Regions from separate parts of the Kribbella endophytica genome, predicted to be linked through region 2. Evidence: predicted binding sites of a transcription regulator. Region 2 holds the regulator's gene; each other region holds the start of a gene.
The links. The regulator HrcA, encoded in region 2, represses chaperone genes, less so after heat shock. The targets are predictions, from matches to a motif close to TTGGCACTCGNNNNNNNCGAGTGCCAA.
Positions count from the first base shown of each region.

Region 1 (10,547 bases), on a different contig from region 2:
CTCGACGGGGTCTGGTTCGCGGTGATCTCCGGCAACGACCGGGCCCAGCTCGCCTTCCCGCCGTCGGCCGAGCCGGTGATGGTCCGGATGGACGCCTACACCCGGCAGGCCGCCAAGGAGGCCGTGTCCCGGTTCTACGCCGACGGCGGGACCGCGATGGGGACCTGGCTGCGGCTGGCCGCGCGGGTCTTCGCGACCGTGCCGTCGCTGTCGCAGAAGCACGCGATCCTGCTCACCGACGGCGAGAACCAGCACGAGACGCCGGAGGCGCTGACCGCGACGATCCAGGCGGTCACCGGCCAGTTCCAGTGCGACTGCCGCGGCGTCGGGGTGGCCTGGCAGGTCGACGAGGTCCGCCGGATCGCCACCGCCCTGCTCGGAACGGTCGACATCATCCCGGCCCCGGAGCAGCTGGCGGCCGAGTTCCAGAAGCTGATCCAGCAGGCGATGAGCAAGGGCGTCGCCTCCGCCGACCTGCGGGTGTGGGCGCCGCAGGGTGCGCAGGTGCTGTTCGTCCGCCAGGTCGCGCCGACCGTGGACGACCTGACCGCCCGGCGTACCGAGGTCAACGCGCTGACCAGCTCCTACCCGACCGGCTCGTGGGGTGACGAGTCCCGCGACTACCACGTCGCCGTACGGCTTGCGGCCAAGGGCATCGGGCAGGAACAGCTCGCCGCCCGGGTCCAGCTGGCCATCGGCGACCAGGTGCTCGCCCAGGGCCTGGTCAAGGCGCTGTGGTCGGCCGACGAGGCTCTGACCACCCGGATCAGCCCGGAGGTCGCCCACTACACCGGGCAGACCGAGCTGGCCGACGCGATCCAGGAGGGCCTGGCGGCGAAGGCGGCCGGCGACACCGCGACCGCGACCACCAAGCTCGGCCGGGCCGTCCAGCTCGCGGCCCAGACCGGCAACGAGGAGGCCACCTCGCGACTGCGCAAGGTGGTCGACATCGAGGACCAGGACACCGGCACCGTGCGGCTCAAGCGCACGGTCGAGAAGGTGGACGAGATGGCCCTCGACACGGCCTCCACCAAGACGACCCGGGTGAAGAAATGAGCGCAGTGACGTGCCCGAGCGGGCACCCGTCCACCTCGACCGACTACTGCGACGTCTGCGGGCTGCCGATCGGAGCAGCGGCCACACCGGCCGCTGCCGCCGTACCGGCTCCTGCTGTCGCGGCGCCTGCTCCGGCGGCTCCGACGACTCAGGCCTGTCCGAACTGCAGCGAGTCCGCTGCCGTGGACGCGCTGTTCTGCGAGTCCTGCGGCTACGACTTCACCACCGGCACGATGCCCCGGCCGGCTTCGTCGCTGGACCTCGGACCGAGTACGGCGCAGCCGCCGTTGCCGCCTGCTCCGCAGGAGGTTGCGGAGTGGGTCGTCGAGCGCTGGGTCGACCCGGACTGGTACGCCGTCCAGCAGAGCGACGACCCGTGCCCGTCCCCGGGCCTGCCGGTCGTCGTACCGCTGACCGAGAAGAGCGTGCTGGTCGGTCGGCCGTCACGCAGTCGCGGGATCAGCCCGGAGGTCGACTGCGGTGACGACACCGGCGTCAGCCGCCGCCAGGCCCAGCTGACCACCGACGGCCAGCGCTGGTGGGTCGAGGACCTGCAGTCCTCCAACGGCACCTTCGTCGGACCCGCCTCGGGCCCGCTGCCCGAGGACCCGGTCCCGCCGGGTCAGCGCCGCGAGCTCAACGCCGACGACCGCATCTACGTCGGCGCCTGGACCCGGCTGGTCGTCCGCAAGGCCACACCGGAAGAGCAGGCCGGGCAGGCCTAGACCCGGGTCCACGCGAGCGCGGGCCGGAAGCAGAGCCACTCGATCAGGGCGGTGCCGAGGACGATCGGTACCGCCCAGGTCCAGGGGTGGTCAGCGACGCTGACGACCAGGATCGCTGTCCACAAAGCGATCCAGCCGCCGCCGTACCCGCGCAGGACGCCGCGGTACCAGAGGCCGCCGGGCGCCTCCGCCGAGCGCTGGCCGAGGTACACGAACAGGTACGACGCCAGCGAGATCGGCCAGAACATCCACAGCCCGGCCCAGTCGTACGGGACCATCACCAGCGCCGACAGGCAGACCAGGGCGACCAGCCAGTGGTAGACCTCGCCGACCCAGTTGAGCCCTCTGCGCCGCAGCGTCACCACGATCGCGAACGGCCCGGCCACGATCGCCAGTGCCCCCGTCGCCACGTGCAGAATCAGCGCGATGTCGCGCATCGTCCACCCTCAACCCCGCCCCGATCAGACCCGAAGGTCTCTGACATGTCAGGGAGCATAGGGCGCGTCCGCCCGGCCGTCTGCCCCTCGGAACAACTTTTCCGAGGGGCAGCTCCGGTCAGGCGATCGGGTAGCTGGCGACCATCCGGACCGCGTGGTTGCGGTAGCCCTGCCGCTCGAAGCTCGCGGCCATCGGGCGGTTGGTCAGATCGGTGTCGGCGCGGATCCGCTCGGCCCCGGTCCCGGCGAGGATGTGGGTCCCCTCGGCGAGCAGGTCGTCGCTGTAGCCGTGCCCACGCTGCTCGGGCAGTACGCCGACGTACCCGATCACCGGGCCGCCGTTGTTGGCCGACGGGAGAATGAAGCCGACCAGCGCCCCGGCGTCGTCGTACGCGAGACGCCACCAGTCCCGCTCGCCCGGCATCTCCTTGTAGATCGCGAGGTCCTCCTTGGCCGACGCCTCGGCGCTGCCGCGCGCGACGGCCCGCGCGGTCGAGGCGTCCAGGCTGCCCTCGATCACCCGGACGAAGACGTCGAGGAACGCGTCGTCGTCGGCCGGCTCGAAGCGCAGCCGCGTCGACCGGGCCGGCAGCCCGTACGACGGGAGCCACTCGTACCGCAGCCGCTCGGTCAGCTCGGACAGTCCCGCCTGCGCGGCCGCCGCGAGCCGCGGCTCCAGGGCGGCGACGATCTCGGGCTGCTCGCGCCAGCCGTTCGGCACGAAGATGTGGTACTCCGGCTGCTCGGCGCCGGCCGGCATCGACTCGAGGCCGTGCCGGATCAGCTCGGCCCAGACCGGGACGGGATCGCCGTCGCCGGCGTAGTACAGGCCGTCGACGCTGAACGGGTGGTCGAACTGCGGCATCCCCCACCAGACGGCGAGGGCGATGATGCGGCCGTCCTGCTCGACGACCCAGGTCCAGTTGTCGCGGTAGTAGCCGACGCCGACGTACTCGTCGTACCGCTCACGGGTGACGGTGTTGACCGACTGGTCGGCGATCAGGGTGTGAATGGTGTCGAGATCGGGCTCGACGATGGTGCGGATGGTCACGGTACCTCCGGAAAGAGGCGCGGGCTCCGCTCAGTGCGAGCTGGACGAGCGGACCGGACGCGCCGTGGAACACGTAAGAGTGGTCATCGGTCGCTCCTTTCGCTCGAGTCGTTCTCGCAGCCAGAACACTAGGGCCGGCCGGGGTCATAGTCCACCGGTTAACCACAGGTGGGATGTACGACGGCCGGTTGGACCGGGAAGCCTCCTGCCCATGCGAACCTCCTCCGTGAAGGTCCTCAGCGCCGTCGTCGCCGTGCTCGCCTCGGTCCTCCTGGGCTTCAGCACCGCCACCGCGGCTCCCGCCCCGCCCACCCTGTACGCCGTACCGCAGCTCGCCGCGATCCCGGACTGCGATCTCAGCTCGCTCCCCGCCGAGGCCTCCGACACGCTCGGTCTGATCCACTCCGGCGGCCCGTTCCCGTACGACCAGGACGGCACCGTCTTCCAGAACCGGGAGGGCATCCTGCCGGACGAGTCCACCGGCTACTACCACGAGTACACCGTCAAGACGCCCGGCTCCCCCGACCGCGGCGCCCGCCGGCTGATCGGCGGCGGCACCACCACCGACCCGGCCTTCGTCTACTACACCGCCGACCACTACGCCTCGTTCTGCCTGGTCGACGAAAACGCCTGAGAGCTTGTCCGTCGTCTTTGAGAGAATCTCCCGGTGACGATCACGGGTGTGTTGCGAGGCCAGTTCGAGCTGACCTGGTCCCTGTTCGAGTACCACTTGGACCGGCTGGTCCCGGAGGATCTGCTCTGGGAGCCGGCCGGGCTCAACTGGACCGTGCGGCCGGACGCGGCCGGGATCTGGCGGCCGGACTGGGCCGACGACGAGCTCGACCCGATCCCGGTGCCGACGGTCGGCTGGCTGACCTGGCACATCGGCTGGTGGTGGACCACCGCGCTGGCCCACGCCCGCCAGACCGTGCCGCCGCACCGCACCGACGTCCCGTGGCCGGGCACGCTGCTCGGCACGCGCGACTGGATGCACCACCTGCGGGACGAGTGGTCCGTCGTACTGGAGGACTCGTCGCGGCTCACGCTTCCGGTGGCCTTCCCCTGGCCACCGGAAGCGGGCCGGACGGTGGCGGACATGTACGGGTGGGTGAACGCGGAGCTGATGAAGAACGCCGCGGAGATCGGGCAGCTGCGTTTGCTGCGCGCCGCCCAGAGCTGACCACAGTTGTCCACTGGGACAAGGGCTTCCTGATCGCTCTAGTCTCGCCGTGACCGCCCCTAACGGAAGGACCTCCATGGCCCGCCTGCGTACCGTCTTGTCCACAGTGCTTGTCGCCGCCGCTCTGTCCACCTCCAGCTCGGTTGCCCTGGGCAACGCCGGCGACCCGGTGTCGATGACCAGCGGCTTCTACGTCGACCCGAGCTCGAACCCTGCCGTCTGGGTGCGCAACAACCCGTCGCACGCCGACGCCGCGCTGATCCGGAGCCGGATCGCCGAGCAGGCCGGTGGGCGCTGGTTCGGGAACTGGTCCGGCGACATCCGCGCGGCCGTCTCGGCGTACACGTCGGCCGCGGACGCCGCCGACAAGCTGCCGATCCTGGTCGCGTACAACATCCCGGGGCGCGACTGCGGCAGTCACTCCGGTGGTGGCGCCGGGTCGCCGGCGGCGTACAGGACGTGGATCAGCGCGTTCGCGGCGGGGATCGGGAACCGGCCGGCGGTGGTGGTGATCGAGCCTGACGCGCTCGCGCAGCTCGACTGTGTCCCGGCCGCGGAGAAGAAGACGCGGACCGATCTGCTCAAGTACGCCGTCAACGAGCTGGCCGCGAAGGCGCCGAACACCTGGGCCTACATGGACGGCGGCAACGCGACCTGGATCGACGCGGCCGAGATGGCGCGGCGGCTGAAGCTGGTGGAGGTCGGCAAGATCCGCGGATTCGCGCTGAACACGTCGAACTACTACCCGACCGCCGACTCGGTGGCCAAGGGCAACGCGATCCGCGGTGCGCTCGGCAGCAACGCGCAGTTCGTCGTCGACACCAGCCGCAACGGCAACGGCTCCAACGGCGAGTGGTGCAACCCGGCCGGCCGCAAGCTCGGCGAGACCTCGCGCGACGGAAGCCATCTCTCCGGCACGCTCGACATGCTGCTGTGGCTCAAGGTCCCCGGCGACTCCGACGGCGACTGCGGCATCGGCGCGGGCATCCCGGCCGGCACCTTCTCCCCGGTCCTGGCCAAGAAACTGATCACCGGCTGAGCACAGCAAAGCGGTCCCGGGCTGGGACCCGGGACCGCTTCGTTTGCTACTGGTACTGCGAGGAACTTCCGGTCAGAAGTCCATGCCGCCCATGTCGGGGGCACCGCCCGGGGCGGCACCGGCCTTCTCGGGCTTGTCGGCGATGACTGCCTCGGTGGTGAGGAACAGAGCCGCGATCGAAGCCGCGTTCTGCAGCGCCGAACGCGTGACCTTGGCCGGGTCGATGATCCCGGTCTTGATCAGGTCGACGTACTCACCGGTCGCGGCGTTCAGGCCGTGACCCGGCTCGAGGTTGCGGACCTTCTCCACCACGACGCCACCCTCGAGGCCGGCGTTGACGGCGATCTGCTTGAGCGGGGCCTCGACGGCCGACCGCACGATCGCGGCACCGGTCGCCTCGTCACCCTCGAGCTCCAGCTTCTCGAACGCGATCACCGACGCCTGGAGCAGCGCGACGCCACCTCCGGCGACGATGCCCTCCTCGACGGCCGCCTTCGCGTTGCGAACGGCGTCCTCGATGCGGTGCTTGCGCTCCTTCAGCTCGACCTCGGTGGCCGCGCCGACCTTGATCACCGCGACGCCACCGGCCAGCTTGGCCAGCCGCTCCTGCAGCTTCTCGCGGTCGTAGTCGGAGTCCGACTTCTCGATCTCGGCGCGGATCTGGTTGACCCGGCCCTGGATCGAGTCGGCGTCGCCGACGCCCTCGACGATGGTGGTCTCGTCCTTGGTGACGACGACCTTGCGGGCCTGGCCGAGCAGCTCCAGGTCCACGGTGTCGAGCTTGAGGCCGACCTCCTCGGAGATGACCTGACCACCGGTGAGGATGGCGATGTCACCGAGCATGGCCTTGCGGCGGTCACCGAAGCCCGGCGCCTTGACGGCGACGGTCTTGAAGGTGCCCTTGATCTTGTTCACGACCAGGGTCGCCAGCGCCTCACCCTCGAGGTCCTCGGCGATGATCGCCAGCGGCTTGCCGGTCTGCATGACCTTCTCGAGCACCGGGACGAGGTCCTTGATGCTGGAGATCTTGCTGTTCACCACGAGGATGTACGGGTCGTCGAGGACCGCTTCCATCCGCTCGGTGTCGGTCACGAAGTACGGCGAGATGTAGCCCTTGTCGAAGCGCATGCCCTCGGTGAGCTCGAGCTCCAGACCGAAGGTGTTGCTCTCCTCGACGGTGATGACACCTTCCTTGCCGACCTTGTCCATCGCCTCGGCGATGATCTGGCCGACCTGGGTGTCCGCCGCCGAGATCGAGGCGGTGGCCGCGATCTGCTCGCGGGTCTCGACCGGCTTGGCCAGCGCGAGCAGCTGCTCGCTGACGGCCTCGACAGCCTTCTCGATGCCCTTCTTCAGGCCCATCGGGTTGGCGCCGGCGGCGACGTTGCGCAGACCCTCGCGCACGAGCGCCTGGGCCAGCACGGTCGCGGTGGTGGTGCCGTCACCCGCGACGTCGTCGGTCTTCTTGGCAACTTCCTTGACGAGCTCGGCCCCGATCTTCTCGTACGGGTCCTCGAGCTCGATCTCCTTGGCGATCGAGACACCGTCGTTGGTGATCGTGGGGGCGCCCCACTTCTTCTCCAGAACGACGTTGCGGCCCTTGGGGCCAAGCGTCACCTTGACGGCGTCGGCGAGGGTGTTCATTCCCCGCTCGAGGCCGCGGCGCGCCTCTTCGTTGAACGAAATCAGCTTGGGCATTCTCCGCGAGTCCTCCCGCGTCGAGTTTCTGGTGGTTCAGCCGGCCGGATGCCCGCGACGGACGGTACCGAGGTCGTCGCGGTCACGTCCCGCCTGACTCCGGCACCTCATCGAGGCCGTCTTCTAACAGCTCCCAGCAGGCACGAGCGTTATCACTCTCGCCCACTGAGTGCTAACCAAGTATTAGCACTCGACCCAACCGAGTGCAAGCCAGCCGACCGCGGCGGGCGGCCCCTCGAGGCCTGTCCCAGGCTCAGTTCTCCCACTGGGCGATCAGGTACTTCGGGGCGTTCAGGCGCCACGCCTCGGTGAGCAGTTCCCCGACCTCCTCGTCGTCGGCGAGCTCGAGGGTGACCTCCAGCCAGCCGAAGCGGCCGGACTCCCACCAGGACGCGTAGACCTCCGGGTTCTCGGCGATCAGCGCCTGCTGCTCCTCACGGAAGGCCTTCACGAACAGCTTGGACTCGTCCTCCGACAGGTACGCGAAACCCTTCTTGCGCACCTTGAAGGCCGGCTGCCCCGCCCAGCCCTCGTGCTCCTCCACCCCTGGCAACCGCAGCGCCAGTTTCTGCACCGCTTCCGCGTCCATCCACTCACGCTAACCCCGGCCGCCGACAGTTCCGGTCCATAAGTCGTCAGGGGCGCTCGACCAGGGTTCCCGGGGTCCGGTCAGGGGCCGGTCGGTACCGATCCTGATGTGCGGGAGGGTCCCCGGGCGGCACAGTTGTGGACATGACGAACAACACCGCACCCTTCCAGAACCTGTCCGGCAAGACCCTCCGCCGTTCGCGCGACCAGCGGATGCTGTCCGGTGTCTCCGGCGGCATCGCGGAGTACCTGAACATCGACGCCACCCTGGTCCGCCTGGGCATCGTCGCGCTGACCCTGCTCACCGGTGGCACCGCGCTGATCGGGTACGTGATCGCCTGGGTCGTGATGCCGGAGTCCGACGGCAAGGCCGTCTGGCAGAGCGCCCAGCAGGCCGCTCAGCAGAACCACCAGCCGCAGCCGCAGACCACGCCGGAGGGCGACATCGCCGCCCGCATCTACGACGACAAGCCGCCGGCCGCCTGACCCAGCTGCAGCAGTAACAGCACTCCGTCGACCGCGCGTGGGACCGCGGTGCCGTCAACTGCCCGGGCTCCGAGGAGCCCGGGCTTCGGCATTTCCGGCGACCGCGCTGCCACACTGCTGCAGTGCAGACCGATGCCGGCGTCACCCGCTGCCCGCAGTGCGCCCAGCAGATCCGCGTCGACCCCGGCTACGTGACCTGGTGCGACCAGTGCGACTGGAACGTCGACCCGACCGGGCAGGACCGCAAGTCCCCTGCCTGGCGCCGCAAACTCGAGCACCAGCTGGCCGACACCCTCTACCGCGAGCTGGAGACCGGTCGGGTCCACCGACCCGGGTGGGACTTGGCCCGCGTCACGGCGTACCTACTGTCTGCTGTCCTGCTGGTGCTTCCGCTGGTCGCGCTGGTTGGTGGAGTCGCTCTGCTGGTGTTCTACCGCCCGCTCTGGCTCAGCATCCCGCTCGCGGCGATCGCCATCGTGATCGGCCTGATGCTGCGCCCCCGCGCCGCCCGCCTCGACCCCGACGCGCAGGTGGTCCACCGCGAGGAGGCGCCGGTCCTGTTCAGGCTGCTGGACGAGATCGCGGCGAGCATCGGCACTCCGCGGGTCGCCGCGGTCGCTCTGGACGCCGAGCCGAACGTCTGCTTCATCCGGGTCGGCTGGCGCTTCCGTCCGGTCATCGGGCTGGGCCTGCCGCTCTGGACCGGGCTGCGCCCGCAGGAGCGGGTGGCTGTGCTGGCTCACGAGCTCGGCCACGGCAAGAACGGCGACGCCCGGCACGGCTGGGTGGTCGGTGCGGCCGAGTCGGTGCTGGAGCAGCTGGAAGAGGCGTTCACCGAGCAGCCGTACGACGAGTACAAGCTGGACGCGGCCCACGCGATGGATACCGACACGTCGGTCGGTCACCTCACCAGGCTGATCAACGGCACGGTCGGTCCGGTCATCCGCGGCTACGCCTGGCTGCTGGATCGGGTGAGCCTGCGGGGCAACCAGCGGGCGGAGTACCTGGCGGACCGCACGTCCGGTGAGGTCGCCGGCTCCGAGGCCGCGGCCTCGGCGCTGGAGCGGACTCTGCTGGCCGACTCGTCGTACCGGGCGCTGGAGCGAGCCCTGCGCTTCGAAAAGGACCTGCCACCACTGGAGGCCGTACGACGTGCTGTGACCGAGACGCCGAAGCGGGAGATCGAGCGGCGGCTGCGGATGAGCCGGCTGCGCGAGACGCGGACCGACTCCAGCCACCCGCCGACGTACCTGCGGACGAAGCTCATCCGCACCCGCCCAGCTACCAGCGCCCGCGTCGTACTGGGACTGAGCGACAGCCACACGATCGACCGCGAGCTGGCGCCTGCTGCCGAGCGGGTGCTGAAGGACCTGCGGGCCGAGTTGCGCTAGACCTTCTGCGTGGCGCGGCGGGTCATGGTGGCTACGGCGATGTCGGGGTGGTCGGCGAAGACCCCGTCGATGCCGGTGGCGGCGAAGGCCCTCAGCTCGGCGGCCAGGTCCATGCCGGTCGGCAGGAAGCGGCGCTCGGCGCGGAACGTCCAGACCTGGACCTTGAGGCCGGCGCGGTGCGCCTGGTCGACCAGCTGGGTCGGCTCGCCCAGGGAGCCGTCGGAGCGGCGTGGGATGACCAGGTCCTTGTGCGGCGCCAGCACGTCGGCGTACGTCGAGATCTCGCGCAGCCCGGCCGGTGCGGTCAGGTCGGTGAAGGTCCGGTCGTCGCCGAAGCGCAGGAAGTCGTTCGGTGTGCCTTCGGAGTCGACCAGCTGGACCAGCGGCACGTCCGTCATCACGGCCAGGCGGCGCAGGCTGGTCGGTTCGAAGGACTGCACCATCGCCTCACCACGCCGTACGCCGAGCGTGGTCAGCCGTTCGGCCAGCAGCTCCTCCAGCGGCAGCCCGAGCCGACGGAAGTACGCCGGGTGCTTGATCTCCGGGATCACCCCGATCGGTCGGCCGAGCCGGGCCGACTCCTGCCGGGCCAGCGCGACCACGTCGTCGAAGGTGGCGATCGCCTCGCGGCCGTCGTACGCGGTGTTGGCCGCGCGCAGGGCGGGCATCCGCTCCCGGGCGCGCAGCGTGCGCAGCTCGGCGTACGTGAAGTCCTCGACGAACCAGCCGGTGACGGCCTCCCCGTCGACGATCTTGGTGATCCGGCGATCGGCGAACACCGCGTGGTCGGCGACGTCCGTCGTCCCGGAGATCTCGTTCTCGTGCCGGGCCACCAGGACGCCGTCCAGCGTGGCGACCAGGTCCGGCTCCAGGTAGTCGGCGCCGAGCGCCGCGGC
Region 1 is NZ_BAAGUR010000003.1:1,080,241-1,090,787, forward strand. Features, by position in the region: gene ACYVIO_RS31490 (vWA domain-containing protein) at 1-1,056, shown strand, start outside; gene ACYVIO_RS31495 (FHA domain-containing protein) at 1,053-1,781, shown strand; gene ACYVIO_RS31500 (hypothetical protein) at 1,778-2,218, opposite strand; gene ACYVIO_RS31505 (GNAT family N-acetyltransferase) at 2,337-3,269, opposite strand; gene ACYVIO_RS31510 (guanyl-specific ribonuclease) at 3,481-3,903, shown strand; gene ACYVIO_RS31515 (DinB family protein) at 3,937-4,449, shown strand; gene ACYVIO_RS31520 (glycoside hydrolase family 6 protein) at 4,526-5,488, shown strand; gene groL (chaperonin GroEL) at 5,561-7,186, opposite strand; gene ACYVIO_RS31530 (MmcQ/YjbR family DNA-binding protein) at 7,440-7,775, opposite strand; gene ACYVIO_RS31535 (PspC domain-containing protein) at 7,919-8,260, shown strand; gene ACYVIO_RS31540 (M48 family metalloprotease) at 8,383-9,651, shown strand; gene ACYVIO_RS31545 (glycerophosphodiester phosphodiesterase) at 9,648-10,547, opposite strand, start outside.
Region 1: the regulator HrcA is predicted to act here: its motif matches at 7,370-7,396, upstream of groL (chaperonin GroEL).

Region 2 (10,547 bases):
CCGACGTTGTCTCCCGCGACCGCCTGCTTCGTCGTACGCCGGAACATCTCCACGCCGGTGACCACGGTCCGCAGCACCTCGGCGCCACCACGCTGCACACCGACCGTGTCGTTCACCCGGACCATTCCGGCCAGCACCCGCCCGGTGACGACCGTGCCACGGCCGGTGATCGAGAACACGTCCTCCACCCGCAGCTGGAACGGCACGCCGTCCTGCACCCGCGCCGCCACTGGCGGCACGGTGTCCTGCGGGCGTTCGTCGTTCTTCCAGAACTTCCATCCCATGTCGGCGACCCTATGCGGTGACCGGTTCCGGTAAACGATATCCACCGGCTGGGAAGGGGCTTGAAGGGCCGGTGGGCACCGCCTAGGGTCGCCTAGGCGGTGCAAAGATCCGATCTCTGAAGGGCAGGCAGCGTGACGACACGACGGGCACTGGTGGTCCGGGGCGGCTGGGAAGGCCATCTCCCGGTCGAGGCGACCGAGCTGTTCATCCCCTTCCTGCGGGACAACGACTTCGAGGTCACCGTCTCCGACAGCACCTCGAGCTACCTCGATCTGGACGGCACCGACCTGGTGCTGCAGTGCATCAGCATGGGCGAGATCACCGCCGAGGAGACCAAGGGCCTGGAGGCCGCCGTCCGCGCGGGCACCGGCCTGGCCGGCTGGCACGGTGGCATCGTCGACTCGTTCCGCGGCAACGTCGACTACAGCTTCATGACCGGCGGCCAGTTCATCTCGCACCCGGGCGGTTTCGTCGACCACCGGATCGAGGTGGTCTCCGACGACCCGATCGTCGAGGGCATCGAGCAGTTCGACCTGCACACCGAGCAGTACTACGTGCACGCCGACCCGAGCAACAACGTCCTGGCGACCACGACCTTCCGGGCCCACCCGGACTACCCGTGGATCGAGGGCGCGACGATGCCCGCGGTCTGGACCCGCACCTGGGGCGACGGCAAGGTCTTCGTCTGTACGCCGGGCCACAGCCTCGCCGACCTGGACACCCCCGAGGTCCGCACGATCATCGAGCGGGGGCTGCTGTGGGCGAGCAAGTGAGCCGGATCGGGATCGTCGGCACCGGCGTCATCAGCGGCACCTACCTGGACCACCTGGCCAAGCTGCCGGGGGTCGAGGTGGCCGCGGTGGCCGACCTGGACGTGTCGCGCGCGCAGGTCGTCGCGGACGCGCACCCCGGCGTACGGGCGCTGTCATCGGACGACCTGATGGCCGACCCGGACGTCGACATCGTGCTCAACCTGACCATCCCGGCCGCGCACGCCCCGGTGCACCGGGCCGCGCTCGAGGCCGGCAAGCACACGTACGGCGAGAAGCCGCTGGCCGTCGACCGGGCCGAGGCCAAGCCGCTGCTCGAGCTCGCCGAGGCGAAGGGCCTGCGGATCGGCTGCGCGCCGGACACCGTGCTCGGGACCGGGACTCAGACCGCGCGCGCCGTGATCGACCGCGGCGACATCGGCGTACCGACGGCGGCCAGTGCGTCGTTCGTCACGCCCGGGCACGAGCTGTGGCACCCGGCGCCGGAGTTCTACTACCAGCCCGGCGGCGGCCCGCTGCTCGACATGGGCCCGTACTACGTGACCAGCCTGGTCACACTGCTCGGCCCGGTACGACGGGTGACCGGGCGCGCCGGTCGTTCGCAGGACGAGCGGAAGGTGCACACCGGGCCGCGGGCCGGGGAGATCTTCCCGGTCGACGTACCGACGCACGTGACCGGGATCCTCGAGCACGAGTCGGGCGCGCTGACGACGGTGCTGATGTCGTTCGACGTGTGGGCCGCGCGCCTGCCGCGGATCGAGATCTACGGCACCGACGGCAGCCTGTCCGTGCCCGACCCGAACGCGTTCGACGGCACGGTCGAGATCGCGACCGCGGCGCGCCGCGAGTGGACCGAGGTCCCGGTGGCCGGCGGGTACGCCGGAGCGGGGCGGGGTGTCGGGGTTGCTGACCTGGCGCGCGCGATCCGTACCGGCGGGCCGCACCGCGCGGACGGTGCCCTGGCGTTCCACGTGCTCGACGTGCTCGAGTCGCTGCTCGAAGCGGCCGCCAAGGACCAGCCGGTGGACGTCACCAGCACGGTCGAGCGCCCGGCCGCAGTACCGTTGGGAGCCTCGCCCGAAACTGCCTGAGCAGCGATCGCCTGCTACGGGTCGGTAGACTGGCACTCGAAAGACTTGAGTGCCAGGGGCCGACGCTGAGAGAGGGTGGTGCGCGTGCTGGACGAGCGCAAACTGGACGTGCTCCGGGCCATCGTCGAGGACTACGTGGCGACCCATGAGCCGGTCGGGTCCAAGACGCTGGTCGACCGGCACAACCTCGGCGTCTCGCCGGCGACCGTGCGCAACGACATGGCCGCGCTGGAGGAGGAGGGGTACATCACCCAGCCGCACACCAGCGCCGGCCGGATCCCGACCGACGCCGGGTACCGGCTGTTCGTCGACAAGCTGAGCACGGTGAAGACGCTGTCCGCGGCGGAGAAGAAGGCGATCTCGTCCTTCCTCACCGGCGCGGTGGACCTGGACGACGTCGTACGGCGTACGGTCCGGCTGCTCGCGCAGATCACCCGCCAGGTCGCGATCGTGCAGTACCCGACGCTGATCCGCTCCAGCGTGCGGCACGTCGAGGTCGTCACGATGACGCCGCGGCGGCTGCTGCTGGTGCTGATCACGAGCACCGGCCGGGTCGAGCAGCGGATCGTCGAGACTCATTCCGACGTCGACGAGCAGCTGGTCGCCGACCTGCGCTCCCGGCTGAACACGGTGCTCACCGGCCAGCGACTGACCGACGCGACGACCGCGCTGACCAGCGTGGCCGACACCTTCCCGCCGGTCGACCGGCCGTTCGTCACGACGATCGTGACGACGCTGCTGGAGGCTTTCACCGACGAGGGCGAGCAGCGGATCGCGGTCGGCGGCGCGGCCAACCTGACCCGGTACGGCGACGACTTCGAGCGCAACGTGAAACCCGTGCTGGAAGCGCTCGAGGAGCACGTGATCCTGCTCAAGCTGCTCGGCGAGGCGACCCACCCGCAGACCCTCACGGTCCGGATCGGGCACGAGAACCCGTACGAGGGGCTGGCCACCACCTCGGTGGTCGCGACCGGGTACGGCCCCAAGTCGGAGGCGCTGGCCACGCTCGGCATCGTCGGCCCGACCCACATGGACTACCCCAGCACGATGGGCGCCGTCCGCGCCGTCGCGCGCTACGTCAGCCAGATCCTGGCTGATTCATGACGTTCCCCTACCTCTGGTCTGGAGTATGAGCACCGATTACTACGCCGTTCTCGGCGTCAGCCGTGACGCGTCCCAGGACGAGATCAAGAAGGCCTACCGCAAGCTGGCCCGCCAGTACCACCCGGACGTGAACGACTCCGAGGACGCGCACGCCAAGTTCCAGGAGATCGGCCGCGCCTTCCAGGTCCTGAGCGACCCGCAGAAGAAGCAGGTCCACGATCTCGGCGGCGACCCGTTCGCGAGCGCCGGACCGGGTGGGGCGGGCGCGGGCTTCGGCCAGGCGTTCACCTTCACCGACATCATGGACGCCTTCTTCGGCCAGACCGGCGGGGCGACGCGGGGACCGCGGCCGCGGACCCGGCGTGGTCAGGACGCGCTGATCCCGTTGCGGATCGACCTGAGCGAGGCCGCGTTCGGTACGACGCGGGAGCTGAAGGTCGACACCGCCGTACTGTGCCCGACCTGTTCGGGTTCGGGCGCGGCGGCCGGGTCCGAGCCGGTCACCTGCGAGGTCTGCCACGGACGCGGCGAGGTCACGCACACGCAGCGCTCGTTCCTCGGTGAGGTCCGGACGATGCGTCCGTGCCCGAACTGCCGCGGCTTCGGGACGACCATCCCGAGCCCGTGCGTCGAGTGCTCCGGCGACGGGCGCGTGCGCTCGCGTCGTACGGTCACGGTGAAGATCCCCGGCGGCGTCGACAGCGGCACCCGCGTGCAGCTGTCCGGCCAGGGCGAGGTCGGCCCCGGCGGCGGTCCGGCCGGCGACCTGTACGTCGAGATCGAGGTCGAGCCGCACGAGATCTTCAGCCGCAACGGCGACGACCTGCACTGCACGGTCACGCTGCCGATGACCGCTGCCGCGCTCGGTACGACGATCGACCTGCCGACGCTGGAGGGCGAGACGACGCCGCTGGAGATCCGCCCCGGCACGCAGTCCGGCACCGCGATGACCCTGACGGCCCGAGGAGTCCCGCGCCTTCGCCACGCCGGCCGCGGCGACCTGATCGTGCAGATCATCGTCGAGACCCCGACGAAGATCGACGACAGCCAGGCCCAGATCCTCCGCGACCTGGCCGCGGCCCGCGGCGAGGAACGCCCCCAGGGCCAGGTCCAAGCCACCCACAAGGGCGTCTTCGGCCGCCTCCGCGACGCCTTCGGCGCCCACTGAACAGCCAGACCCAGGCACCGACGATGGGACTCGCAGTCTTCTACCTGGCGGACCTGGGCACCCTCCCGCCACCCCCCGACGCCGGCGTAGCCGGCGAGCCCGGGGGCAACGACCTCGCCTCCGCTCCCGGCGTAGCCGGCGAGCCCGGGGGCAACGACCTCGCCTCCGCTCCCGGCGTAGCCGGTGAGCTCGGGGGCAACGGCCTCGCCTCTGCTCCCGGCGTAGCCGGTGAGCTCGGGGGCGCAGGCTCCTCCTCCCCCCACTCCTCCTCCGCCGCAGGCGGAGGAGGAGCTGAGTTGGTGCTCGGCGGCGCCGAGGGTCGCCATGCGGCGGTGGTGCGGCGCATCGGTCCCGGCGAGCGCGTTCGGCTGACCGATGGCGTGGGCAACTTCGCTGAAGGTGCTGTGGTGGCTTCCTCCAAGGCTGGGATCACTGTGTCCGTTGATCAGCGGGGGAGTGTGCCCAAGCCGGCTCCTCGGTTGGTCGTCGTACAGGCGCTTCCCAAGGGAGAGCGGGCTGAGTTGGCCGTCGAGATGCTGACCGAGGTCGGGGTGGATCTCATCGTTCCGTGGAACGCGGATCGTAGTCAGTTCCGGGCGAATCCGGAGCGGGTGGAGAAGACGCTGACCAAGTGGCGGTCGTGGGCGTTCGAGGCGAGCAAGCAGTCGCGGCGGAGCTGGTTCTGCGAGGTGGCTCCGGTGGCCTCGACGGCTGAGGTCGCTCAGCTGGTCAAGGACGCCGCGCTGGCCGCCGTACTGCACGAAGAAGCCAAGACTCCACTGGCAACACTGAACCCACCGACCACCGGCGACGTGGTGATTGTCGTGGGACCTGAAGGCGGCATCACCGACGCCGAGCTCGAGACGTTCGCAGCCGAGCCTGTGCTGCTCGGCGACACCGTCCTGAGAACATCGACGGCAGGCGTCGCGGCAGCTTCTGTCCTGCTGGCCAGATCTCGTTGGAGGACAGCGGTTTGAGCTCGATGGACTGGCTGGAGTGGCACTCGTCGTACGAGGACGAGGAGTCGCCCTTGAGTCGCCGCCTCGCAGCGGTGCAGAAGGCGATCCGCGAACGCCTCGATGCCGACCCCGACGCCAAGCTGCAGGTGGTCAGCGCCTGCGCCGGCCAAGGCCGCGACCTGATCGAGGTCCTTGCCACCCACCCGGCCCGAGGCCGCGTCACCGCCAGGCTCGTCGAGCTCGACCACCGCAACGTCGGCCTCGCCCGTGCCGCCGCGACCGTCAACGGCCTGACCGGCGTCGAGGTCGTCGAGGCCGACGCCGGCAGGACCGACGCCTACGCCGGCGCCGTACCGGCCGATCTCGTCCTGTTCTGCGGCGTCTTCGGCAACATCACCGACGCCGACGTCGAGACCACCGTCAAAGCACTCCCGCAGTTCTGCGCCCCCGGCGCGACCGTCGTCTGGACCCGCACCCGCGAGGAGCCCGACCTCTGCCCGACCATCCGCGGCTGGTTCGAGAGCGCAGGCTTCGAGGAGATCTCGTACGACGCCCCCGACGACGTGCTCTGGTCCGTCGGTGTCCACCGCCTGACCGCCGACCCGCAGCCGCTAGAGCTGGGCCGGCAGCTCTTCAGCTTCGTCCGCCACCCCGACACCCAGTCGATCTGAGCCGGAACCACCAGCCGCTCAGCGGTACTGGGCGTGGATCACGCCGGACGGATAGGAATCCACGGCGGTCAAGCTCAGCCGTTGAGGATCGGCGATCCCGGCGAACAGGGATCCACCACGGCCGATGGCCGTAGGGCTGACCTTGAGCCAGTACTCGTCGACGAGACCGGCGGCGACGAGCGAGCGCAGAGTCTTGACGCCGCCGAAGGCCACCATGGCGCCGCCGGACGACTTCTTCAGCCGACTGACCTGATCCACGCCATCGCCTGCGGCCAAGGTCGAGTTCTTCCAGACACTGGTGTCGAAGGAACTGTCGCTGGACAGCACGACCTTCGGTGTCTCGTTCAGCCACGCGGCCATGTCGCCGTCCGCGGTGGACCAGTACGCCGTCATGTCGAGGAAGGTCTGGCGGCCGACCACGATGGTGTCGGCGACGGCTCTGAACTTCGCGGCCAGTTCGTCGTCGAGCTGCTGGTCCTGGACGATGAACTCGAGTGACGCCAGCGAGTCGTCGGGACCGGACATGAACCCGTCGACGGTGACGTTGCAGGAAACGATCAGAGGCTTCATGGTCCGTCCCAGAGGTGGTCGAGAGGTGCTGTCACTCCGAGCATGTCGCTCGGCGGCACCCGTCGCATCACCCCCACGGGGACACCTCGCCTACGCCGACCGCAGTACGCCGACACCCAGTGCGGGCTACTTCACGACCAGCGTCTTCGAGTCCGTGGACGTCAGCCGGCCGTCCGCGGCCGACACCTCGAAGACCTCGAGCGTGTAGCGCCCGGCCGGCAGTTTGGCGACGACGAACGAGTACGGCGTGAGCTTGAAGGCCTCCTCGGTCGCCGCCACGCCCTCGCGGAGCACCCGGCGGTTGTCGTCGGAGGTGATCCGCCAGTTCAGCTGGGCCTCGTTCACCGCGGCGATCCCGCTCACCTTGAACGGCGCCGTGAGCACGGCGCCGTTGTCCGGCGAGGTGATCCAGATGTACGCCTGGACGTCGAGCGACTGGGCCCGGCCGAGCGGTTGCTTGATGTCGACCCCGAACAGTTCCGACAGCGGCTTGCCGTGCAGCCTGACCTCGACCGGGACGGTCGCGCCGCTCGCACCCTGCACCGTGTAGACGAGTTGCTGCAGCGCCATCTCCGCGACGTCCGGCTCGAGCCGCGTCTTCGGCACGGACTTGAAGTCCACGGTCGTCAGCGCACCGGACATCCGGACCTCGGAGACCTGCGCGCCGATCCACGGAGAGGTGTAGTCGGGGTCGTTGGACTTCCCGGAGGCCATCAGCTGCAGCGCCGAGTACGTCGCGCGGCCCTTGAACGGCACGAAGGTCCGGTACAGCCTGACACCGGGACCCTTCTCGAAGCCGACCGCCTTGCCCAGCCAGTAGACCGGGATGGCGCCCGAGGTCTCCGGCTCCAGCTTGCCGGCCTGCGTCGGCTTCGCCTTCGGCGTCGCGTCGGTCGGCAGGGTCGCCGACGGCGGTGGCGACGGCATGGTCGACGGCCGAGCGGTCGCGCTCTCCGGAGCCCCGGTCGCGCTGGTCGTCGTACTGGGTGCTCCGGCGACCTCGCTGTCGCCCGCCTGCTTGTTGTCGCCGTTCAGTACGGCGAAGGCGCCGATCGCGGCGGCCGTCCCGACCACGGCGGCGCCGGCGGTGACCACCCAGGGACGGCGGTTGACCGGCGTCCGGGTGTTGCGGACCCGGGCCTGGATCTCGTGCAGCCCGTCGGTCGGCTCGATCCGGTCGGCCTCGTTGTGCAGGGCCCGCCGCATCAGCTCGTCGAACTCGTCCTTCGGCTGATCATTCATGCGCTCTGCTCCAGGACCTGGCGCAGGGACTTGGTCGCCCGCGCGGCATGGCTCTTCACCGATCCCCGGCTGATTCCCATCGTGTCGGCGATCTCCGCCTCCGACAGGTCACCGTAGTACCGCAGCACCATGACGGTGCGTTGCTTCTCCGGCAGGGTGCGCATCGCCTCGATCACCCGGTCGGTCTCCGCGGTCCGCAGCACCGCCTGCTCCGCGCTCGGCTCGTCCGGCAGCGAGCGCGGCATGTGCTTGTCGACGACCACCAGGTGCCGCTGCCGGGAGCGGCAGCGGTTCACCACGGCGGTCCGCAGGTACGCCAGCGCCTTGTGCGGGTCGCGCAGCCGGTGCCAGCGGGCGTGCATCGCCACGAAGGCGTCCTGCACGATCTCCTCCGCCGCTCCGCGGTCACGCAGGAGCAGGGCGCCGAGGCGGACCAACGACGTGTAGTGCGCCGTGTAGACAGCCGTCAGCGCCTCGTCGGCATTCCACGAGGAGTCCTGAGCCACGCACTCGTCATACACCACGGCCGGTTGTGCCACATGACGATGACGCGACGGAGGTGTCCCAGGTTGACAACCGCGCGAAAGTTCGGCCTCATCGTGTGACCTACGACGCATCGGGAGCCCGATGAGACAGCACGGCGATCACACCTGGTGCGGGCATCGTGAACTCACCGTGACCGCCGTTCATCGCCTGTACGACGACCTCGCGGGCCCGGACGACCTGATCCGCGGCCTCGGACGGCACGACTACGCACGGGCGATCGACCGGGCCCAGGCCCGCCAGGACCGAGCCCTCGGCGCCGGCCTGATCCGCAACGTCGCCAACACCGGCCGCACCGTCCCGTACGCCGGCCCCGGGCCCACCCTGCACTCGGCGTACCTGAACCCCGACGTCCAGCGCGAGCACTTCCTCGCCGACCCGTTCCGCAGCGGCGAGGACAACCTGCGCATCAACGCCCAGTACGTCGTCGACCGGCTCCGCCTCGCGTGGGCGTCTTCGATCCGCCCACTCGGCGCCGCGGTCCACGCGATCCAGGACAGCTACAGCGGAGCCCATGTCTGGCGAGACTACGCGGTCCACGACGGCGACCCGACAGCCGCCGTCCGGGCGCTGCACGTGTTCACGCCGTCCCACCTGCTCGGCCGGGACGACGGCCGCAACACCCACGCGGACGAGTTCGATCACCCGCCGGCGGGGTCCGGTACGGCGCGCGCCGCGGTCGAGGCGACGTACCGGATCCTGCGCGCGCACGAGCTGGGCCGGCGCGATCCGGACCGGGCCGAAACCCTCGTCAGCGACCTGGTCGAGCCGCTGCTCAGAGCGTGCGCGGACGGCGTACAGGTCTGTCTGCGCGCGGACGAGCAGTGGCGTGCCGAGCGGGACCGGCGGCTTGAACTGGACAAAACCCCTGGTCAGACACCAGAAGGGGGGTGATCCGGAGTTTTATCGAGTGAGTGTGTCGGAGCGTACGGCTAGCATGGATCAGGTCATCGTCACCAGGCACCAGGAGGAAAGGCTGTCCAGGCCACGCAGTATCGAGCCGTCGCACCAGGGTGCGACGCGCGCCGGCGGTAACGAGCCGCCCAAGGCGTCCCACAAGATCGTCGTGCCGAACAGCATCGACATGGTGGCGCTGCTCGGAGCCCGGGACGAGTTCCTCCGGATCATCGAGAAGGAGTTCGCGGCCGACATCATGGTCCGCGGCAACGAGATCACGATGAACGGCGAGCCGGCCGAGCTGGCGCTGACCGAGCGGCTGATCGACGAGCTGATCGCGGTCGTGCGGACCGGTCACGGGCTGACCGCCGACTCCGTCGAGCGCAGCATCGCGATGATCAAGGCCGAGACGGCCGAGAGCCCGGCCGACGTCCTGACCCAGAACATCCTGTCCAGCCGTGGCCGGACGATCCGCCCGAAGACGCTGAACCAGAAGCGCTACGTCGATGCGATCGACAAGAACACGATCGTGTTCGGCATCGGCCCGGCCGGTACGGGCAAGACCTACCTGGCGGTCGCCAAGGCGGTCCAGGCGCTGCAGGCCAAGGAGGTCAACCGGATCATCCTGACCCGGCCGGCCGTCGAGGCCGGCGAGCGGCTCGGGTTCCTGCCCGGCACGCTGTCGGAGAAGATCGACCCGTACCTGCGCCCGCTGTACGACGCGCTGCACGACATGCTCGACCCCGAGTCGATCCCGCGGCTGATGACGGCCGGCACGATCGAGATCGCGCCGCTGGCCTACATGCGCGGCCGGACCCTGAACGACGCCTACATCATCCTGGACGAGGCGCAGAACACCTCGCCCGAGCAGATGAAGATGTTCCTCACCCGGCTCGGCTTCGGCTCCAAGATGGTGGTCACCGGTGACGTCACCCAGGTCGACCTGCCGACCGGGACGAGCTCCGGCCTGCGGGTCGTGCAGGACATCCTGGAAGGCGTGCAGGACCTGACGTTCTGCCGGCTCACGTCGCACGACGTGGTCCGGCACAAGCTGGTCGGCCGGATCGTGTCGGCCTACGAAAACTACGAAGGCAGCGCTGAACCGAACCGATGAACGTCGAGGTCAACAACGAGTCCGGCGTGGAGATCGACGCCCACGGACTGATGCGGCTGAGCCGCTTCGTGATGTCGAGCCTGCGCCTGCACCCCGAGTGCGAGCTGTCGATCAAGCTGGTCGACGAGGACAC
Region 2 is NZ_BAAGUR010000002.1:114,726-125,272, forward strand. Features, by position in the region: gene ACYVIO_RS19135 (EF-Tu/IF-2/RF-3 family GTPase) at 1-284, opposite strand, end outside; gene ACYVIO_RS19140 (ThuA domain-containing protein) at 417-1,058, shown strand; gene ACYVIO_RS19145 (Gfo/Idh/MocA family protein) at 1,043-2,146, shown strand; gene hrcA (heat-inducible transcriptional repressor HrcA) at 2,231-3,250, shown strand; gene dnaJ (molecular chaperone DnaJ) at 3,276-4,418, shown strand; gene ACYVIO_RS19160 (16S rRNA (uracil(1498)-N(3))-methyltransferase) at 4,442-5,395, shown strand; gene ACYVIO_RS19165 (SAM-dependent methyltransferase) at 5,401-6,048, shown strand; gene ACYVIO_RS19170 (dihydrofolate reductase family protein) at 6,067-6,618, opposite strand; gene ACYVIO_RS19175 (Gmad2 immunoglobulin-like domain-containing protein) at 6,745-7,860, opposite strand; gene ACYVIO_RS19180 (SigE family RNA polymerase sigma factor) at 7,857-8,366, opposite strand; gene ACYVIO_RS19185 (hypothetical protein) at 8,488-9,297, shown strand; gene ACYVIO_RS19190 (PhoH family protein) at 9,488-10,414, shown strand; gene ybeY (rRNA maturation RNase YbeY) at 10,411-10,547, shown strand, end outside.

Region 3 (10,547 bases), on a different contig from region 2:
AGCCCCGCCTCACTCATGACCCAACACTAGTGCCTCGTGGTGGGGAGCGTTCGAGCGATAGCGGTGTTCAGGTGCGTGCATCGCGGTGCTGGGCGAGCGTCCTCGATGCGGAGCATCGTGGATGCTCGCCCAGTGCCGTGAGGTGCGTGCCTGGGCGCCGCTAGCGCCGAAGGCTCCCCATCACGAGGCACCAGGACGGTGTGTGAGGCGCCGATGGCGAGTGGCGTGCTTCATACAATCCAGGGGTGATCTCCACCAAGGCTGCCGTGCGGCAGTCACTTCTGGACGCCCGTCGCTCGCTCCCGGCCGGTCAGGGCGTGCTGGACGCTGCCCGGGCGACCCAGCAGGTCCAGCAGGCCCGGCGGGTCGCGCTGTACGTGTCGATGGGTCCCGAGCCGCAGACCGGTGGGCTGATCGACTGGCTGCTGGCCGCCGACCACGAGGTGCTCCTGCCGATCCTGTACGCCGACAACGACCTCGGCTGGGGCCTGGCGCCCGGTGCGGCCGACCTGGTGCCGGGCCGGCTCGGCCTATCCGAGCCCCGGGTGGACCTCGGGTCGGAGGCGATCGCTACGGCCGACCTGGTGATCTGCCCGGCCCTGGCGGTCGACCGGACCGGCGTACGGCTGGGGCGTGGTGGCGGTTCGTACGACCGGGCGCTGGCCCGCGTGCCTGCGGGCGTACCGGTGTGGGCGGCGGTGTACGACAACGAGATCTTCGACCAATTGCCGAGCGACCCGCACGACCGGCCGGTGCACGCGGCGCTCACGCCCAGCGGCCTAATCCAGCTGACCTGAGCCTGCCCCGCTGGTTGGATGTGCGAATGGATCGCACAACCCGAGTCGCAGAAGCCGCCGCAGCTGCCGGACGAGAGCTGGGCCTGGAGGTGACCGAGCCGACCGTCCTGTACGACGTGTTCTCGGTCGTGGTGCACCTGAAGCCGTCTCCGGTCGTGGCGCGCGTCCCCGTCGTACTGCCTGCTTCCCTGCTCGACCCGGCGATCGCCGGCGCCCGCCAGCAGCGGGAGCTCGAGGTGGCGCAATGGGTGTTCGACCAGGGCCAGCTGGTCGTCCGGCCGAGTCCGCTGGTCCCGCTGCGCTCGGTGCAGCGCGATGGCCTGTCGATGTCGTTCTGGGAGTACGTCGAGCACGACAAGTCGAGCGAGCCGGACTACGTGCAGGGCCTGGTCCGCGCAGCCGAGCTCCACAAGCTGCTGGAGGAGTACCCGGGTGAGCTGCCCTGGTTCGCGCCGGTCACGACCGTCGTACCGGAGGGACTCGAGCAGCTGTCGTCAGAGACCCCAGTGCTCACCGCGGCCGACGTGGACCGCGTACGGCGTGAGTGGGACGCCGTGGCGCCGCTGCTGATGACCCGCGAGGGCTGGGAGCGGGCGTTCCCCGACTCGCACGTCCAGCCGCTGCACGGCGACGCGCCGTACTACAACATCATCCCGACCGCCGACGGCGTGCTCTGGTCGGACTTCGAGGACAGCTGCCTCGGACCGCTGGAGTGGGACCTGGCCAGCGTCGGTCCGGAGTACAGCAAGGTCTACAACGACGCGGCTGCCGAGCTGGGCCGTCCGCAGCTCGACCCGAAGGCCGTGGCCGCGATGGACCTGGCCAGGGCCTTCCAGCTGATCCTTTGCATGCCACTGCTCCCCCAGATGCCGGACGGCATGGCGGAAACGCTGGAGCCCTTCGTGGAGGCCTGGCGCGCCATGCCGTTCGGCAACGGGCTGGTCTAGCCGCTATCGCTCCGGCTTGGTGAAGGTCAGTGTGTGCTCACGCTTGGCCTCCACCGCGCCCTTGCTGAACGCCCAGGGCAGCGTCTCGCCCTTGACCCACAGCTCGGTCTGGTCGGTGTAGTTGCCGGTGAAGGCGTGGCCGGAGACACCGGTCAGGTTGATCCAGCGCGACTTGTCGAAGTCGGACAGGTCGACGACCATCCGCATCGACGGAGTCGCGGTCACGCCGTACCCCTCGGAGGCGTCCCAGCCGGTCGCGTTGACGACCGAGGCGCCGCCGCCCAACTCGTACGGGCCGCGGTTGAACAGCTTGTCGACCACGCCGATGCCGGACTTGCCCAGCGTCTGGTTGGTCAGCGTCAGCTTGTGCAGCCGGCCCCACTGCCAGTTGCCGGGCTCGCGGGCCATCTTGGTGGTGATCTCGGCCCGGCCCTGCACCAGCGCCTCGCGCAGGATGTCGTCGCGGCTCTCCCGCTGCGGCGTCCGCAGGTCGTCCCACCAGGCGCTGTTCGGCTGGACGAGCAGGTTGCGGATCACCTCGAACCAGCGCGAGCCGCCGTCCGGCCAGACCGCCTCCGGCAGCTGGTCGTGGAAGGTCAGCGCGAGCAGGTTGCGCCAGACGATGTTGAAGTACGCCGCCGGCGCGGAGTCGGCCGGCTGGGTGAAGTCCCAGCCCTTCAGCGTGTCCTGGCCCTGCTTGTCGAAGTCGTCGTTGATGCCGATCCGGAGCAGGTACGGAACCAGGGTCTCGGCGTTGCGGTTCTTGGTGTCCAGCTGGATCGAGCTCATCGCGGCGACGTCGAGCTTGCCGCCGGCCTGGATCCGCTCGAGGATCTGCTGGGAGCGGTAGCCGTAGTCCCAGTCGTTGGTCAGGTGGTACCGGTACGACTTCGGGACGACAGCCTGGTTCGCGGTGACGATGATGCCGTCGGCCGGGTCGAACTCGGTCGGCATCGCCTGGAACGGGATGAAGCCGTCCCACTCGTAGCGCGGGTCCCAGCCGGGGACCGGCCAGTCGCCGGTACCGACCTTGCGGATCGGGACCCGGCCGGGCGCCTGGTAGCCGATGTGGCCCTCGCGGTCGGCGTACACGAGGTTCTGCGACGGGACCTCGAACAGGGTGGCGGCGGTCCGGAACGCGGTCCAGCTCTGCGCCTTGTTCATCGCGAAGATCGCGTCGGCGGTGCGGCCCGGGGTGAGCGCGGTCCACTTCAGGGCGATGCCGTACGGCTCGGTGCTCTTGCCCTTGGCGGCCAGCTCACCGGCCTCCTCGGCGTCGTCGTCGACGTCGGAGATCAGCGGGCCGTGCCGGCTCTCCCGGACGATGATCCGCTCCGGCTCCTTCTGGCCGGCGACCTTGAACTCCTCGGTCCGCATCTTCAGCGGCTCGACCTTGCCGTTGTAGAGCACGCCGTTGCCGGACAGACGCTCCAGGTACAGGTCCATCACGTCGGGGTCGAGGTTGGTGAAGCCCCAGGAGATCGCGCTGTTGTGGCCGATCACCACGCCGGGCAGACCGGAGAAGCTGAAGCCGGACACGTCGAACGGGCACTGCGGGCTGAACTTGTTGCAGTGCAGCCCGACCTGCGTCCAGATGCCCGGCATGGTCGCGCCCAGGTGCGGGTCGTTGGCCAGCAGCGGCTTGCCGGTGGTGGTGTGCTCGCCGGAGACCACCCAGGAGTTGGAGCCGATGCCGTCACCGCGCCCGAGCAGCAGCGGCAGGCCCTTGGCGACCTTGTCCACGCTGTCCAGCGACTTCAGCAGGCCCTTGCTGAACATCGCCCGGGCCGGCGCCTGGCTGTCGACCGGCGCGGTGGTGAACTTGTTCTCCTCGTCGACCGCGCCGCTGGCCAGGATCGGCTCGTTGCGGTCGTACGGGTAGCTCGGGTAGAGGCTGTCGATCGTCTTGGCCGGCAGTGTCGCGGCCAGCTTGGTCCGGGTGATCTCCTCGTCCATGTTGCCGCCGAGGTCCCAGGCCATCGCCTTCAGCCAGGCCAGCGAGTCGGCCGCCGTCCACGGCTCGGGCCGGTAGTCGGTGCCCTTCAGCGACAGTACGGCGTACTCGAGGCTGAGCCCGGAGCCGGAGTGCTGGTCGAGGTAGGAGTTCACGCCGCGGGCGTAGTCGTCCAGGTACTGCCGGGTGGCCGGGCTGAGCAGGCCCAGCTCCTTCTCGGCGACCCGGCGCCAGCCGAGCGTCCGGACGAACTTGTCGGTCTCCAGGGCGTCCGGGCCGAACAGCTCGGCCAGCCGGCCACTGGTGACGTGACGGCGGAAGTCCATCTCGAAGAACCGGTCCTGGGCCGCGACGTAGCCCTGGGCGGCGAACAGGTCGGCCGGCTTGTCGGCGTAGATCTGCGGGATGCCGTTGGCGTCGCGGACCACCTCGACGTCGGCGTCCAGGCCGGTCAGCTCGATCGTGCCGTCGTAGGAGGGGAAGGAATGGCGGACCACGAAAATGCCGGTCCCGGCCACCACGAGCAGCAGGGTGGCCAGCGCAATTCCGCTGATGACGAGTAACCGAAGCAGGCGACGCACGGACCCAACCGTAGAGAATGCCGCCGCGCACCCCAAATGCAGATACCGGTCCTTAACGCTCCGTACTCACACAACCGGCTCCCGGGCCGTTCAACGGTCATGTTCAGCGAGCTCGAGTTCCTGCCCGTTCCGGCCACCGATCTGGACCGGATCCGATGCAACGACCACGACGACCACGGCAATCCGCTGGTCGCCTTCGACTCCGGCGCGGGGGCGCTGCTGCGGTGCTGCCTGCGGATGTCGACCGAGGGTGAGCGGATCGCCCTGATCGCCTACCGACCGTCACCGCTGGGTGGCCCGTACGCCGAGGTCGGCCCGGTCTTCGTCCACGCCTCGGAGTGTCCCGGGTACGTCGGCCCGGACTTCCCCGACGACTTCCGCGAGCGGCGCGCCGTGCTGCGCCCGTACGACGCGACCGGGCAGATGCTGGACGGCGTGCTGGCCGAGCCCGGTACGGCGCCTGGCGAGCTGAAGCGGCTCTTCGACGACCCGGCCGTGGAACTGGTCCACGTCCGGAACGTCATCGCGGGCTGCTGGAACTTCTCGGTCCGCCGGGCGTAGTCGCGTCCTTCGTCGGCGCGGTCAGCGCGTAGACCGCGACCGCGCCGACGGAGTAGCGGTGCTCGGCGAAGCCGTCGAGCTCGCCCGGCGGCCAGTCGAGGTTGGTGTCGAAGACGAGCCAGCGGACGCCGTACTGGTTCCACAGCTGGTCCAGAACGCGCTTGGTCGGCCGCTTGAAGGCACGGTCGTTCAGCTGGAGCAGCGGTTGGTTCCAGAACGGGCCGTAGATCGCGGCGTCGGCGTTCTGCCGGCTCTGCGCGGTCGGCGTGTAGGCCCAGCCCTCCACGAGCACCCGTCGCTCGGCGTACGCGGCGAGCCAGAAGTTGCGGGCGTCGCAGTTCCTGTCGGCGTACACCGGGGTGCAGTGCGAGTTGGTGGCGAGCTTGTCGCCGACGGCGGAGTGGTCGCGGATGTAGCGAGCGGCCTCGGCGCCTCCTGCCGGGACCTGCCGTCTGGTCTGGCGGCACTCGGGGCGGTCCGGTCCGGCGACGCAGACCTGGTCGGTGAGGGTGGTCACCATCGTCTTCGGGACGTGGACCGCTGCGACTCCCAGGACGACCAGTACAGCTAGGCCGAGCGCTGCCGGGCGCTCCTGCGTGCGCCTGAGGACCAGTACTGCGAGTCCGGCGACCAGGAGGACCGCCAGCCAGGGCCAGATCACCTGGAAGCTGACGGCCGCTACGCCTTGCCTGCTGCGCGGCCTGTTCGGAGTCAAGGACGCCACGACCTGCGCGAGCACCATCCCGACCGCCAGTGCGAGCAGCACCCGCGGACCGATGTGCCGGAGCCGGAGTCCGCTCAGCAGGAGAGTCAGCCCCCAGGCCGAGGCCGCGATGGCGAACGGGAAGGCGGCCCGGAGGAAGTAGAGCTGGCTGAAGCCCGGGTGGCGGAGCAGAGCAGCCGCCGCGATGCCCGCGAGGACGAAGCCGACGAGGAAGACCGCGGCCGGGTCCTTCCACTTGCGCTCGCGGGCGAAGCCGAGCATGCCGAGGCCCGCCAATGCCCAGGAGACGAGGAGCGTGGCGCCCGTCGTACCGATGACTACGGCGGCTGCGGTGTGGTCGCTGTAGCGGCTCTCGAAGCCGACCCGGCTGGCCAAGGCGCGGAAGGCTTGGCCCGGACCGAAGGCGACGCCGGACGAGCCGGCGCTGAACAGGACGAACTGGGCGAAACTTAACGCGGCCAGGACGGCCAGACCGAGTCCTACCGAGGTCCAGTCGAGTCTCCGCTCGGTCACCAGCTTCACGACCGCCACCAGTGAAACGGCCACGACCAGCATCGGCACGAAGGACGCTTTGGTGCCGGCGAGCGCTGCCAGGCCGATGACCAGCAGTAGCCAGTTGCCGCGGTGCGGGTCCCTTCGGAGCAGGCAGGCGATCGAGTAGACGACCGGGAACGCCAGTACGACGGCGAACGCGTGGGTGAGGCTGTACATCAGCACAGCACTCGAGTACGCCGCCTGGCTGATCAGGTCGCGGCCGCCCCAGCCGTACACGTCGAAGCTGGTCACCATCAGCAGGAGCCAGGCGGCCAGCGGACCGGCCCACGACTTGCGGGCGAGCCTGGTGGCCAGTGCGGCGACGGAGAGGATCGGGACGAGGGCTGCGGTCACCGGCATCAGGCGGCGGAGCAGGAGGTCCAGCTCGATCCCGGTCTGCCAGTTGGCCGCGGCCAGCTCAGCGTGGAGGAACCAGTGGTAGTTGAGCTGCTGGCCGATGACGTACGGGATCTGGCCGGGCAGGTGATGCTTCAGCTCGGCGGCCAGGGCCAACTGGAATGGCATGTCGCCGTACTGGAAGGCGGCGTCGGGGAACGCGATCGGCTCGATCTGGAGCCCGGCGCGGGTGATCACCCACAGGCCCAGCGCGGCGGCCCCGGCGACCGACCAGGCCCACCAGGCCGGCATCGGAGGTCGTTTGCTGTGCCAGTACGGGCGGAGTTGCTTGAGCGCTGTGAAGGCGATCAGCGCGCTCAGCGGCACCGCCAGCGGGAGGAGGGGGAAGCCGATCGCCCGGCCCGGCAGATAGGTGAGGATCGACAGCGCGAACCCGAAACCGGTCCCGAAGGCCAGATCGGCCGCGAACCCGTCCTGGTTGCCCCGCAGCATCCGCCAGAGCAGGACGCCGGGCAGCATGATCCCAAGGCTCAGGTAGGCGCTGTAGGCCAGAACCGCGCTCCACGGAGTCCCGTAGTGGGCCAGTACGACGGCGGCGCCGGCCCAGACCAGAACCCCAGGCAGAAGCGCGACCACCGACCGCACGTCCCCCTGGTCTTCCTGGTCCCTCCCCAGTGGTCCCACGCCTGAGGAGACGCGCGCCGAGGCCTGTTGGGTTGCACGGTGGCAGGAAGTGACCGAAAACCGGTCCAGACCGCCGGAGTTGGAATAGTTCGGCGCTCTGGCGCATTATTAGCAGTCGAGTAGTAGGAGTGCCAGACGGCCTGAAGGGGAAGAACGTGCCGACGTACCAGTACCAGTGCACCGACTGCGGTGAAGCGCTCGAGGTCCGGCAGAGCTTCACCGACGACGCGCTGACGGTCTGCCCGAACTGCCAGGGCACGCTGCGCAAGGTGTTCAACGCGGTGGGCGTGGTGTTCAAGGGCTCCGGCTTCTACCGCAACGACAGCCGCTCGTCGAGCACGAGCACGATCAGCGCGAAGTCCGACTCCTCGGCTTCGTCGTCGTCATCTTCGGACTCGTCGAAGTCTTCCTCGTCCTCGTCTTCGTCGGACTCCTCGAAGTCCTCGTCGTCGGGCTCGTCGTCTTCGTCCGGTGGGTCTTCGTCGGGCTCCAGCAAGACCAGCGCCGCCTGATCCTGCGCCCGTCGCAGGGGCCTGTGGACAACTGAATCGGCTTTTCCGGGGAAACTCGTACCTTCCCTGGCATGACGAACTTCTGGCACGACCTCATCCGCGCCGCCCGCTGGCACCGTCGGCTCCTCGCCGGCCTGTTCGCGGCGGCCGCCGTCTACTTCGGCCTCGCGTCCTTCTCGCCGCCGGCCGCGGCCTCGACCGCGGTCCTGGCGGCAGCACGCGACCTTCCCGGCGGTGTCACACCAGCGGCTGACGACCTCCGGGTACTGCGGTTGCCACCGGCGACCGTTCCGAGCGGCGTCCTTCGACCAGACACGGATCTGTCCGACCGCATCCTGGCGACCGCTGTGCGCGCCGGCGAACCACTCACCGACGCCCGGTTCCTCACGCCCACAGCGGTTCCACCCGGTCTGGTCGCCTATCCGCTCCGCCTCGACGATCCCGACATCGCCGGCCTCCTGCGTCCCGGCGACCACGTCGACCTGTACGCCGCCTCGGCCACCGCCGACCTGTCCGCCGCCCGCTTGGCGACCGCGGTCCGCGTCCTGGCCCTCCCCGCGCCGAGCCGCTCGTCCGGTGGAGCTCTGGTGGTCCTCGCCACCTCCCCTTCGACCGCCGCGCGGTTGGCGCAGTCCACTACCAACTCCCGAATAGCCGTCGCCCTGACCCGGGACACCAGCTGACCGGCTCGGTCCCTTGATGATCACTGAGCGGACATCTCCGACCACGATCCGCTGCCGTGCGGCGCGGTCCCTCGCCAGCCTCCGGACGGAGTCCTACGTTGGCCGGGTACAGATCACCGCGGGTCCACCCGGACCCTCTCGTGGAGGCAGAAAGAGATGCTCAAGGGCTTCAAGGAATTCCTGATGCGAGGCAACGTCCTCGATCTGGCCATCGCCGTGGTCATCGGCACCGCCTTCGCCACCGTGGTGAAGACCGTCGTCGACAGCCTGGTCAGCCCGCTGATCGCCTCGCTCGGCGGCAGCAACGTGGACGGCCTGGCCTGGCAGATCGTCGAGGGCAACAAGGCGTCGACGATCAACTTCGCCGCGATCATCAACGCGTTCATCGTCTTCTTCCTGACCGCGCTGGTCGTCTACTTCGTCCTCGTCGTCCCGATGAAGGCGATCCAGGACCGCCGCGCCGCCGCGGCCGCCGCCAAGGGCGAGCCCGAACCCGAACCGGAGCCGCTCACCATGGACCAGCAGCTCCTCATCGAGATCCGCGACGCCCTCAAGTCCCGCCAGCAGTAGGTCCCTCCGGATCGCCTACGCCTGGCTCGTGGTCGGGTACTGCATCCAGGTGTAGGCGATCGGTTGGTCCTTGTTCCACTCGTCGGCCAGATCAGCCGCCACGTACTCGAACCCGACCCGCCGATACGTCCGGATCGCCACGCCGTTGTCCGGACGCACCCGGACGAACACCTCGGAGTACCCGGCTTCCAGCGCCGGCCCCAGGAGCGCTTTCACGAACGCCGTCCCGATCCCCCGCCCCCGCGACCCCGGCCGCACGATGATCCGGGCCAGCTCGACCTCGTCCTCCTCGTCGTCCAGCCACAGCTCGCCGTACCCGACCGGTTCCCCGCTCACGTAGTACAAGAAGGACCGCACATCGTCGGCCACCTTCGGCCAGCTCCCCGCGAGTTCGGCCGGAAACGGGAACGCGGTCCGCCCCGACAACAGGGAGACCTCCTGCGCCGAGGTCGCCCACCCGGCAACCACCGCAGCCTTCCCCGCCTCGAACCCGCGCAGCTCCATGCCCCCAGCATCACGCGATCCGCCCCGAACATCCACGCCTTATCCACCGGCTTGTCCGCCGCCGGTCTATCCGCCCCCGGCGAACGCACCGAGCGTCGCCACCAACCGATCCCGGTGCGGCCCGAAGTCCGGCCGCGGCGGCTCGGGAGACCCCGGCAGCTCGACCGCCAACGGCATCAACCGCAGCAACGCATCGACCGTTTTCCTTTGGTGCGAAGGGTTTTCCGGCACCGAAGGCAACACCCCGACCGGCAGACCAGGACGCCACGGCCCGCGATACTCCCCTAACGACACCAGCTGCGCATCGCTCACCCCACGCAACGTCTCCCCCGCGAGCAGCCCATCAGCAACCGCCCCCGAAGCCCCACGCTCCAACAAACCCACGCGAGCCCGAGCGCTGACCTCAGCGTCGTCCCCCGTCGCCGGCCACGCCAGCAACAACCGCCCGACCGCCTCCGGAAACTCCACCGCCAACTGCGCCGCCACGGTGCACCCGTTCGACGCGCCCACCACAGTCACCGGCTCGGCCCCCAGCACCCCACTGCTGAACAGCCCACCGAACTCCGCAACGTCCTGAGCCCAGTCCACCGGCCGCCGCTCCCGATCCGGCGCCACCACCTTCAGCCCAGCCCCTTCGAGCCCAGCCACAATCCCCGGCCGGTACCAGAACAGCTCGGCATCGGTCCCGTCCCACAGCCCCCCATGAACCAGCAGCACAGGAGCCGCCATCACAACCCCACGCGTCGACTAGGACCCGTGATGCGGCGGCACCTCACGCAGAATCCGCTCATCGTCATCGTTACCGCTGTCCCGCTCACCCCAAGACCGCGCATCATCATCCCGAGTCTGCTCAGGCAGCAACGGCTCATCGTCCTCGTACGGCGTACTCATACCCCCAGATTACGGGGCTCCACGGAACGACCGTCAGTCCTGCCCCGGAATGCGCGGCAGGTTCTGCTGTCCGCCCTCGATCTGGCCTTGTCCCTGCCCAGGCGCCACCTGCGGGTTGGCCGCCTGCAGCAACGGCGCGATACCAGGCTCGCTCTGCCACCGCTCAGCACCCAGCACCGACCATGCAGTGAGGATCGACAACGTCGGCGTCGCCAACCCACCGAGCTGCAGCGGCTCGGCCTGCTGGA
Region 3 is NZ_BAAGUR010000003.1:778,957-789,503, forward strand. Features, by position in the region: gene ACYVIO_RS30010 (UTP--glucose-1-phosphate uridylyltransferase) at 1-17, opposite strand, end outside; gene ACYVIO_RS30015 (5-formyltetrahydrofolate cyclo-ligase) at 246-797, shown strand; gene ACYVIO_RS30020 (phosphotransferase family protein) at 824-1,744, shown strand; gene ACYVIO_RS30025 (penicillin acylase family protein) at 1,748-4,279, opposite strand; gene ACYVIO_RS30030 (DUF1203 domain-containing protein) at 4,379-4,840, shown strand; gene ACYVIO_RS30035 (hypothetical protein) at 4,800-7,091, opposite strand; gene ACYVIO_RS30040 (FmdB family zinc ribbon protein) at 7,295-7,651, shown strand; gene cpaB (Flp pilus assembly protein CpaB) at 7,723-8,334, shown strand; gene ACYVIO_RS30050 (MscL family protein) at 8,518-8,904, shown strand; gene ACYVIO_RS30055 (GNAT family N-acetyltransferase) at 8,920-9,408, opposite strand; gene ACYVIO_RS30060 (alpha/beta fold hydrolase) at 9,475-10,137, opposite strand; gene ACYVIO_RS30065 (hypothetical protein) at 10,333-10,547, opposite strand, start outside.
Region 3: the regulator HrcA is predicted to act here: its motif matches at 7,248-7,274, upstream of ACYVIO_RS30040 (FmdB family zinc ribbon protein).